2 regions of the Vescimonas coprocola genome follow, and region 2 is predicted to be linked to the other one. Evidence: predicted binding sites of a transcription regulator. Region 2 holds the regulator's gene; the other holds the start of a gene.
What was found. Region 2 encodes HrcA, which represses chaperone genes, less so after heat shock. Its sites were predicted from a motif close to TGTTAGCACTCNNNNNNNNNGAGTGCTAACA; they were not measured.
Positions count from the first base shown of each region.

Region 1 (5,379 bases), 550 kb from region 2:
GGCCGCCGGAGTTGCCGTTATTCAGGGCGGCGTTGGTCTGGATCATGGTCATGGTGCGGCCCTGCATCTCCACCTCACGGTTGATGGCGGAGACAATGCCGTTGGTAAGGGTCCCCCGCAGCTCTACGCCCAAAGGGTTGCCGATGGCGTACACCGGGTCGCCCACCGTCAGCAGGTCGGAGTTGCCGAACTCCGCCGCCGGCAGGGGATTGTCCGCAATGGCCCGCAGTACCGCCAGATCCTCGTCCTCGTCATAGCCCACCAGACGGGCGTCGTAGGTGACGCCGGTGTCCAGCGCCACCCAGCAGCTCTTGCCGCCGGAGATGACGTGGGCGTTGGTGATGATATAGCCGCTCTCGGTCATGATGACGCCGGTACCCACGGCGGCAGAGCCGTCGGACTGCTCCGCCACCACCGCCACCACCGACGGGTTCACCTTAGCGTACACCTGCTGAATGGTAAGCTCCTCACCGGAGGGGTCCTGACAGCTGAGCTTCACGCCCTCCTCCCCGGAGATGCGGGGGATGGTGGTCTCCTTCTTGCGGAAGATATCCACCATGCTGCTGGCGGAGTCGCCGTCGTCGCTGCCCGGCAGGCTGGGGGCGCTGGAGGCGGTGGAGGACAGGATGGCCGCTACCACGATGACCACGACCACCAGCGCTATGCCGCCTATGCCCAGCCACGTCCACAGACGGCGGCGCTTACGCTGGGTCTTGGCGGCCTGCTTCCAGACGTTCTGAGGTATGGGGCGCTGCTGGACGAAGTAGTTGACGACCTCCTCCGGCTCCTCCTGCCGGGGGGTGTACCAGCTGACGATCTCGTCCGGCTCCTCCTCCGGCAGGTCCGTCCGGTCCTGCTGCGGCTGGGGCGGCAGATCGCCGCCTACCGGGTCAAATTCTCTGTTTTCGTCATTATACATAGGATACTTCCTCTCACGGTTCGTTCCGCATGGGGTGAGCCATCTGAACGGTAAAGCTGAAGGCGGTGACGCCGTTTTCGCTGGTGACGGTGATCTGCTCCTTGTGCTGAGACAGGATGGTCTTTACCACGTACAGGCCCAGCCCGTAGCCGTCCTTATCCTCGCTGCGGGATTTGTCAGACTTGTGGAAGCGCTCAAACAGCAGGGGGATCTCCTCGGCGGGGATGGTCTGACCGACGTTGCGTACCGTGACCACGGCCTTCTCCCCATGGACGGCCAGCCCCAGATACAGGGATGAGTGGGGAGCGGCGAACTTGGTGGCGTTTTCCAGCAGGTTGTAGATGACCTGGGTGATAAGGTCGTTGACGCCCTCCACCATCACAGGCTCCTCCGGGATGTCCGCCTCTACGTCCAACTCCCGGTCGGTGATCTTCTGCTCCATGGACAGCAGCGCCAGACGCATACTCTCGCACAGGTCGAAGTCCTCTTTTTTCATCTCCTGCGACTGGATCTGAGAGATATCCAGCATCCGGCGCACCAGACGGCTGAGCCGACGGCTCTCGTCGGAGATAATTTGCAGGTACTTGCGTTCTTTTTCCGGCGGGATGGTGCCGTCCAGAATACCGTCGGTGTAGCCGGCGATGGAGGTCATGGGGGTCTTTAATTCATGGGAGATGTTGGCGATGAAGTCCCGGCGCTGGCGCTCCGTCTCCGCCAGAGAGTCCGCCATGTTGTTAAAGCCCGCCGCCAGCTCGCCGATCTCATCGCCCCGGTCGGCGTCCTGCATCCGCACGTCGAAGTTCCCGGCGGCGTAGGCCCGCGTGGCCTGCACCATCTCCCGGATGGGCTGGATCTGCCGCATGGAGGTCAGGGAGGTGACGATGAACACCAGCAGCAGGATAATGGCGGAGGTCATGAGGAACAGGCTGATGAAGGACCGCCACATCCCCATGACGGAGCGGGCGTTCATCACCGCCAGCACCATGCCGATGGTCTGGTCGCCGTCCTGAACGGGGACGCCCACCACGAACTGTTTGGAGGTGTAGGCACCGCCCAGACTGCTGCGGCCCTGATACAGGCCGCTGCCCGTCAGGACCTCCTGCGTGATCTCCTGCGGGATGGCCACCACCTTGCCCCCCAGCCGCTGGTCCGCCGTCAGCAGGGCATAGCCGCTGTCGTTGCACACCAGAAATTCGGCGTTGGTCATGGCGCTACCCAGACTGATGAAGCGCTTGAGGTTTTCATCCTCCGTCTGGCCGCCGGACTTCAGGTAGTCCACGGACACCTGAGCAATGAGACTGGCCCGCTCCTGCAGCTCGTCCCGCCGCTCGGTGAAGTTATAGTTATAGCTCAGGGCGAAAAAGGACACGCCCAGCAGCAGCAGCGTCAGCATCACCATGCCGGCGGTCAGGGCGAACTGCTGCCAGTAGAGCCCGCTGAACCGTTTCTTGCGCTCTGCCATCACTTCACTTCAAACTTATAGCCCACGCCCCACACGGTTTTCAGCTCCCACTGGTCGGAGACATTCTCGATCTTCTCCCGCAGGCGCTTGATATGGACGTCCACTGTCCGGGAGTCACCGAAGTAGTCGAAGCCCCACACCTCGTCCAGCAGCTGGTTGCGGGTGTAGACCCGGTTGGGCGTGGAGGCCAGATGGTACAGCAGCTCCAGCTCTTTTGGGGGCGTATCCACCTTCTTGCCGTCCACCAGCAGCTCGTAGCTGTCCAGATTGATCTCCAGCTTGTCGAACACCAGACGCTTGCGGGTGTCGTCGGGGATCTCGCTGCGGCGCAGCACGGCGTTGATGCGGGCCATCAGCTCCTTCATCTCGAAGGGCTTGACCAGATAGTCGTCGGCGCCCATCTCCAGACCGGTGATGCGGTCGTTGACTTCGCTTTTAGCCGTCAGCATGATGATGGGTGTCTTGGCCTTTTCCCGGATGTGGGCGCAGACGGACCAGCCGTCCATCACCGGCAGCATGATATCCAGCAGCACCATGTCCGGCGCCTGCCGGTCGTACTCCTCCACGGCCTTGCCGCCGTCATAGGCGATGCGGACGTCGAAGCCCTCCTTCTCCAGATACATCCGGATCAGGTCGGAAATATTGCGGTCATCCTCGACCACCAGAATATTGCGTGCCATAGGAAACCTCCCATTTATATACTATATTACCATTATACCCGGCAGTTTTCGGGCTTCCTGAACATTTTGTAAATTGGTTCATGAAAGTATACCACACTTTCGGCCGTTTGTATATGCCCCGGACAATATTTTTCGGTGGGCTGGGGGGCAAGGGGGGACTTTTCGGATATTTTATGAACAAACATAGGTACTTCTGTGAACATTAGCACTCGACACTTGACAGTGCTAAAAACGGTGCTATGATGAAGCTGTTCCAAGGGAGAGAGCCAAAGAACTCCACCGGGGAACGGAAAACGCATACAATGTGTAAGCGGTGACAAAAGTTGGCGCCGGTGAGACACCGGCACCCGGAATTTTGAATGGAGGTATGACTTATGTTGCCCAGCATTTTTGGTGAGAATTTGTTTGATGATTTCTTCTCTGATCCTTTCGGGATGATGGTACCTCAGGGCCGTGACCCGCTGTATGGCAAGCACGGCAAGAACCTGATGAAGACAGACGTGCGGGAGACAGAGAACTCCTATGAGCTGGATATCGACCTGCCGGGCTTCAAGAAGGACGAGGTCAATGTGGAGCTGAAGAACGGTTATCTGACCATTCAGGCCGCTAAGGGTCTGGACAAGGAGGAGCAGGACAAGAAGGGCAAGTACATCCGTCAGGAGCGCTATGCCGGGGCCTGCAGCCGCAGCTTCTACGTAGGCGAGGATGTGGAGCCGGAGGAGGTGTCCGCCAAGTTCGAGGACGGCATCCTGACCATCTCCGTGCCGAAGGCGGCCAAGAAGCAGCTGCCCAAGCAGACGTCCATCAACATTCTGTAAGCGCTCTGTGAGCGTCCGTAAGAGACGGGAAAGGGTCCCCGGCGAGAGCCGGGGACCCTTTTTGCGTGCCGGGATGTCAGCGGATCAGGGGCAGGAGCAGCTGGCAGGACTCACAGAAGTAGGTCTCTATGTCGTCGCCCTGCAGGAGGACCTTGGAGACAACATTGTGCCGGAAGAAGCCCTTTTGCTTGACCTCGCTGTCGGTGAACACGCAGGCCATAGGGGTCAGGCCGGTGGAGCCCATGAAGGTGGAGGCACCGGTTTTCATCTCCTTACCGCATACGGGACATTGCATGGTACATTCTCCTTGCTGTGATAGTCTCCGGCGGCCAAAGCCCTCCGGGAGGTCTATTCTATCACAGCGGCGGAGGATTTTCCAGAGGGGGGAGAAAAACTCCGGCAGCGGTCGCCTTTCTGCGGGGAAGGCGCCGGGGGAAAATCAAAAGGTCTTTGTCCCATGGGACAAAGACCTTTTTTCTGGCGCAGTGGGAGGGATTTGAACCCTCGTGCCGCTTTTGACGGCAACACGATTTCCAGTCGTGCTCGTTATGACCACTTCGATACCACTGCATATAAAATGCTGCCGCAACAGCACGGTCTATTATACCAAAAATCTGCGCCTTGTCAAGCGAAAAGCACAAAAAAGCCAATAATTTTTGGAAGGGGGCCGCTTGCGGCCCCCTTCCATGCGATACCCTCAGTTCATCTTCTCGGCAACGGTCTCCAGCGCCGAATCCACTGCGTTACCCATCCGCTGCATGGCTTTGCCCACAGCGGTTTTTCTCGTCTTCGGCCGGGGAATGACCATCACCTCTACCAATGCGCCGGCCACCATGCCGACGCATACGCCAGTGACGAACGTACTGACCTTACACATTCCTGCATCACTCCTTTTTCGGTACGGTCATAGTATATCCATTCCGGCGGGAAATAACCGTCTATGCCTTGCCAAAAGTCGCCGCAGCGCATATAATGAATAAAATATCTGATCATGCCGCCGCTCTGCGGCGAGAAGGAGCGTTTCATGTCCATTACGGCTTTGCAGGAACATATCCGCAAAAAAAAGACACCGCTGGCGCTGGGCCTTGGCCCGGAGGCGAACCGGCTTCCCGCCCCGGTGGTGAAGAGGTTTACCGATCTCTACGGCGAGAGCGTCATGGCCCGGTCGGAGGCCCTGCGCTACCACGGCACCCAGCTGATGGCTCAGGCGGCTCAGCGGCTGCCGGCAGTGGTGCTGCGTGCTGACCGCTATCTCCTGTGCGGGGCTATGGGGCTGGACGTGCTGTCGAATCTGGTGCATATGGCCCGCAGTCAGGGCCTTTACGCCATTGTGGACGCACGCTGCGCCGATCCCGCCGTGTGGCTGGGCGGTGAGGTGAATGCCGACGCCGTGACGATCTCGCCCTACTATGGCACTGCGGCGGCGGGGGAAGACAAGGCTCTGTTTGCGCTGATCCGCACGGCAGAGCCGGGTGCAGCGGAGGTGCAGAACCTCATGGC
Region 1 is NZ_AP023418.1:1,831,030-1,836,408, reverse strand. It holds gene KJS28_RS09055 (S1C family serine protease) at 1-919, opposite strand, end outside; gene KJS28_RS09050 (sensor histidine kinase) at 933-2,381, opposite strand; gene KJS28_RS09045 (response regulator transcription factor) at 2,381-3,061, opposite strand; gene KJS28_RS09040 (Hsp20/alpha crystallin family protein) at 3,436-3,879, shown strand; gene KJS28_RS09035 (PF20097 family protein) at 3,956-4,174, opposite strand; tRNA gene KJS28_RS09030 (tRNA-Ser) at 4,358-4,449, opposite strand; gene KJS28_RS09025 (hypothetical protein) at 4,577-4,756, opposite strand; gene KJS28_RS09020 (beta/alpha barrel domain-containing protein) at 4,904-5,379, shown strand, end outside.
Region 1: KJS28_RS09040 (Hsp20/alpha crystallin family protein) is a predicted target of HrcA. The motif match lies at 3,262-3,292, and genes of this name have one in related genera.

Region 2 (5,379 bases):
GCGGCCCAGGCTCTTGTTGGCGGCAGCCATTTCACGCTCGCCCTGCAGGACGTTGACCTCCACGGAGGTCTGGTTATCGGCGGCGGTGGAGAAGATCTGGCTCTTCTTCACGGGGATGGTGGTGTTGCGCTCGATGAGGCGGGTGCAGACGCCGCCCATGGTCTCGATGCCCAGGGACAGGGGGGTGACGTCCAGCAGCAGCAGGCCCTTGACGTCGCCGGTCAGCACGCCGGCCTGCAGGGCGGCGCCCATGGCCACGCACTCATCGGGATTGATGCCCTTGAAGGGCTCGCTGCCGGTGAATTTCTTCACGGCCTCCACCACGGCGGGGATACGGCTGGAGCCGCCCACCATCAGCACCTTAGACAGGTCGCTGGCCTTCAGACCGGCGTCGGACATGGCCTGACGCACGGGGCCCATGGTGGCATCCACCAGATGGCCGGTGAGCTCGTTGAACTTGGCACGGGTCAGGGTCACGTCCAGATGCTTGGGGCCGGTGGCGTCGGCGGTGATATAGGGCAGGTTGATGTTGCTGCTGGTGACGCCGGACAGCTCGATCTTAGCCTTTTCAGCGGCCTCCTTCAGGCGCTGCATAGCCACCTTGTCGCCGGACAGGTCGATGCCGTCGGTGCGCTTGAACTCGCTGACCAGATACTTCATGATGCACTGGTCGAAGTCGTCGCCGCCCAGACGGTTGTTGCCGGCGGTGGCCAGCACCTCGATGACGCCGTCGTCGATCTCCAGAATGGAGACATCGAAGGTGCCGCCGCCCAGATCGTAGACCATGATCTTCTGGGTCTGCTCCTTATCCACACCGTAGGCCAGAGCGGCGGCGGTGGGCTCGTTGATGATACGCTTGACATCGAGACCGGCGATCTTGCCGGCGTCCTTGGTGGCCTGACGCTGGGCGTCGGTGAAGTAGGCGGGGACGGTGATGACAGCTTCGGTGACGGGCTGGCCCAGATAGGCCTCGGCGTCGCTCTTCAGCTTTTGCAGGATCATGGCGCTGATCTCCTGCGGGGTGTAGCTCTTGCCGTCGATGTTCACACGGTGGTCAGAGCCCATCTCACGCTTGATGGAAGCGATGGTGCGGTCAGGATTGGTGATGGCCTGACGCTTTGCCGTCTGGCCCACCATACGCTCACCGCTCTTGCTGAAAGCCACCACGGACGGGGTGGTGCGGTTGCCCTCTGCGTTGGGAATCACAACAGCCTCGCCGCCCTCCATGACGGCGACGCAGGAATTGGTCGTACCAAGGTCGATACCGATAACTTTAGACATAATGATTGCCTCCTGATAAGATATATATAGATTGATTTTTTACGGATCGTTACTGCTGGTCCGGGTTCACGGGGATCACGATGGAAGCGATGATATAGGCCAGCAGGCCGCTGCCACCCATGAAGCCCAGCACCACCCAAGCCAGACGCACCAGCGTGGGGTCGATGTTGAAGTAGTCGGCAAGGCCGGAGCACACGCCGCACAGCATTTTATCGTTGACGTTGCGATACAGTCTCTTTCTTTCCATGATGCTTCTCCTTTCAGTTGGCTACCTTGACCATGGCGAACCGGAGAACCTTATCGCCCAGCTGGTAGCCCTGCTGGAGCACCTCCACCACGGTGTTCTCACCGACGTTCTCGTCCTCCACGTGCATCACGGCATCGTGCTTCTGAGGATCGAAGGGCTGGCCCTGCGCCTCAATGCGGGTGACGCCCAACTTCTCCAGCACTGCCAGAAACTGCCGGCAGATCAGCTCCATGCCCTGACGGTGGGGGTCGCCCTCGTCAAACTGGGCAAGGCCACGCTCCAGGTTATCCAGCACCCCCAAAAACTCCTTGACGGTGTCCGCCTTGGCATCGGCGTAGGTATTTTCCTTTTCCTTGGTGGTGCGCTTGCGGTAGTTGTCGTATTCCGCCGCCAGACGCAGATACTTGTCGCTGGCATCGCTGACCATCTTGGCCAGCTGCTCCATCTGCTCCATCTGCTCACGGGTGACGGTAAAGGTCTCCTCCTCGGCGGCCTTTTCCGCAGCCTGCTCCGTTTCCGGAGTGGTATTGGCCTGCGGCTGCTCCTCCTGAGGGGCGTTCTTCTTTTCCTTCTCGCTCATGACTGTTCCTCCTTGGTAGGCGGCAGCTGCCGCTTTTCAAACATATGACTCAGGCTCTCGGCAAAGCAGGTAAGCCGGGCCGCCACGGATGCATAGTCCATGCGGGTGGGACCTACCACCCCTACCAGCCCACGCATACCGTCACCGATATCATAGCTGGCAATGACCACGCTGCTCTCCTTCAGAGCGGCATCCACATTCTCCGGCCCGATGAGGATCTGCACCGGGGCGTTGCCTGACGGCACCGGAAGGTTCTGCTTGTTGTCCACCATGAAGGTCATCAGGTCACGGGCCTTGTCGGCGTCCCGGTACTCCGGGAATTTCAGCAGCTGGGTGGTGCCGCCCAGATAGACCTCCTGCCCGGCAGCGTCCTTCAACAGCTGTCCGGCGTATTCGCACACCTGATTCAGCAGCAGGAACCACTTGCCGGACACCTGATCCGACAGGCTCATGAGCCGGGCGTTCATCTCCTCCGGCCCAAGGCCGGTAAAGTGGGTATTCAGCAGGTGACTTATCTCCGTCAGGGCCTCCCGCTCCACCGGCAGCTGCCAGCGAAGCAGCTGGCTCTTGACCCGGCTGTCCGACAGCATGGCCACGGCGATGAAGCTGTCATCGTCCACGGCAATGAGGTCGAACCGCTGCACCGTCACCGCCTGCGTGTGGTCCGCCATGGCATAGGCGGGGTAGCCCACCATGCTGGAGACCATCTGGCCCGCTTGAGCCATCACCTGATCCACCTGAGACATTTTCCCGGTGAGGGAGCGGCGGATGCTCTCGGCCTCCGCCTCCGGCAGCGCACGGCGCTCCATAAGCTCGTTGACGTAGAGCCGGTAGCCCTTGGCGGAGGGGACCCGCCCGGCGGAGGTGTGGGGCTGCTCCAGATAGCCCATCTCCACCAGATCCGCCAGTTCATTGCGGATGGTGGCGGAGCTGATCCTGCCGGGCATCTTCTCGGCAATGGCCTTGGAGCTCACCGGCTCCGCCGTGGCCACATAGCCGTCCACCACGATCTTTAATATTTGCTTTTTCCGGTCTGTCAATTCCATGATAAAACTCCATTTAGCACTCCTATCTCCTGAGTGCTAAATGGAGTTTACCACCGTGGGCAGGTAAAGTCAATACCCGCAATTTTAATTATTTGTAAACACGTCGCTTACCAGCGCAGGCGGCCGCCCGGCAGCTGCTCCGGGAGCCAGCGCTGCCGCTGCATCACCGGCAGCACCGCCTGAAACAGAAAGCCCAGCAGCAGAATTTGCAGCGGCAGATACAGGGCGTTTTTCACAGCGCTCTGGGTCAGGTAGTAGAGGTAGCCCTTGCTGTACAGGATGGCGCTCCAGAGGGCGCCCAGCAGCACATTCTGGATATTGGTGAGGAGCTTGGCCAGAATGATGCGCCGCCACGTGATCTTGGCCCGGTAGAAAAACAGGGCGTAGATCATGCAGCCGGTGATGGTGGTCAGCATATAGCCGGGGAAATAGGGGTAGCCGCCGGAGGACAGGAAGAAGCTGAGGGTATCCTCGGCGGCGCCGAACACGATCACCGCCAGCGGGCCGCAGACCAGCGAGCAAAGGGCTCTGGCCAGGAAGGTAACGCTGAGGGACAGGCTCTCGCCCAGACGGATGGAGCAGTGGCTCAGGACGATGCAGGCGGCGATCATCAGGGCCATGAACACCAGACGGCGCAGGTCCTTCAGCTCCCCGGCGGCGCTGCGCCAATAGCCGGGGGACAGGGGGTGGGGATAAAGTGGCATAAAAAAACCTCCTCTGATTCGGGCAGACCGGACAGGCCGGACAGCCGCACAGAGGAGCGCCGGGGCGTGCTGCCCCGGAGATAGCCGCTATGCGGCAGCGGGATGCGGGACCTACACTGCAAGGCGATGCCATTTCGTCCGGCGGACAACTCCCCGTTCCGCCGGCACTATGCCCCCATGGGGGCGACACGCAGATCCCTACTCTGCCTTTGTATGTGTGATGGGTTTAGTATAGCACATCGGCGGGAAAATGCAAGGATAATCGCCGAAGCGCCGCCGGTGGCGGAGAAAGCGAGGCGATTTCGAGGAAGTGTCCCGGTTTTCACGCCCCAAAGGGGCTGGAAACCGGCTGACACGACGGTGTTCCGAATCGCCGAAGCGCCGCCTGTGGCATACTTTTCCCAGCAGTTCTTTCTTTTTGTCTCCGGCGGCATACTTTTTGTCAACAGCGACAAAAAGTATGCAAAAAACGCCGCCAGAAACCGATGGTTTCTGGACTTCCTTTCCTCTCAAGAGTTGCGTTCGTTATGGGCCGTAAAGGGAATCGACTGTGCAACAAACCCGCTTCCGCTCCCTCTCAGGTGAAGGGGCGTGTGGGTCTACCGCTGGGGGAGTACGGATTCCCACGACCAGTCTGCGGACTGGTCTCGGAATGACAGGGGGTGGCAAGGCTGGAAAAGGGCGCTCTCCCCGGTGGGGAGAGCGCCCTTTTGTATGGAAAAATATCAGAGTCTAACTTGCAGCGGTAGGCTTAGCCCTTGACCACGGTGTACCAAGTGTCGTTACCATGGGCCTCAGACACCACCTTGTAGCCATCGGCCACGAAGTTGGTGTGTGCGCCCTCGGCCGTGCAGTTGGACGGGTCGAAGTTCACGAAGGTACCGCCGTTGATGATGACCTTAGCTGTACCATTCTTGTAAGCGCTGTCCAAGCAGTTGATCAAGAAGTTGTAACCGTAAGTCGGGTTGCTGTACGGCTCGCAGGCGAAGGTACCGCCGTTGATGATGAGGGTACCCTTCTGGACCTGCACAGCAGTACCGCCGCCGTAATAGTAGCCGCCGTTGATGGTGAGGGTAGCGCCATTCCGGACGTTGATGCCATAGCCGCCGTTGACGCCGGTATCAATGCCGCCGTTCTCGCCCGCATTGATGGTGGTATCCGCATCGACGATAAGGGCGCAGAAGTTCGTATTGTTGTTGCCCATGTTATCGGGGGTGATGATCTTCTTCTCCAGATTCAGCGTGGTGGGCTGGGAGATAACGATGCGGGCAGCTGCGGTGTCCTCACTATTGTTGGTGCGGATGTCCGTTGCAACATTGACAACGCCGCCGTTGGTCAGAGCCTCCTTCAGTTCCGTAACGTTCACCACAGGGTAAGTGGCGTTGGCGTCATAGGTGTTATTGAAGCTGTCGCTCTCCACGGTGTCCTGCGTGGCGTAGACGGTGAACTTGACACCCTCCAGCGTCTTATTCATGTACTCGTTGCCGGCGGCCTCGTCCATATGGGCGGATACGGTGATCA
Region 2 is NZ_AP023418.1:2,378,310-2,383,688, reverse strand. It holds gene dnaK (molecular chaperone DnaK) at 1-1,281, opposite strand, end outside; gene KJS28_RS11570 (PspC domain-containing protein) at 1,331-1,528, opposite strand; gene grpE (nucleotide exchange factor GrpE) at 1,542-2,108, opposite strand; gene hrcA (heat-inducible transcriptional repressor HrcA) at 2,105-3,154, opposite strand; gene KJS28_RS11555 (folate family ECF transporter S component) at 3,262-3,858, opposite strand; THF riboswitch at 3,952-4,066, opposite strand; gene KJS28_RS11550 (TasA family protein) at 4,610-5,379, opposite strand, start outside.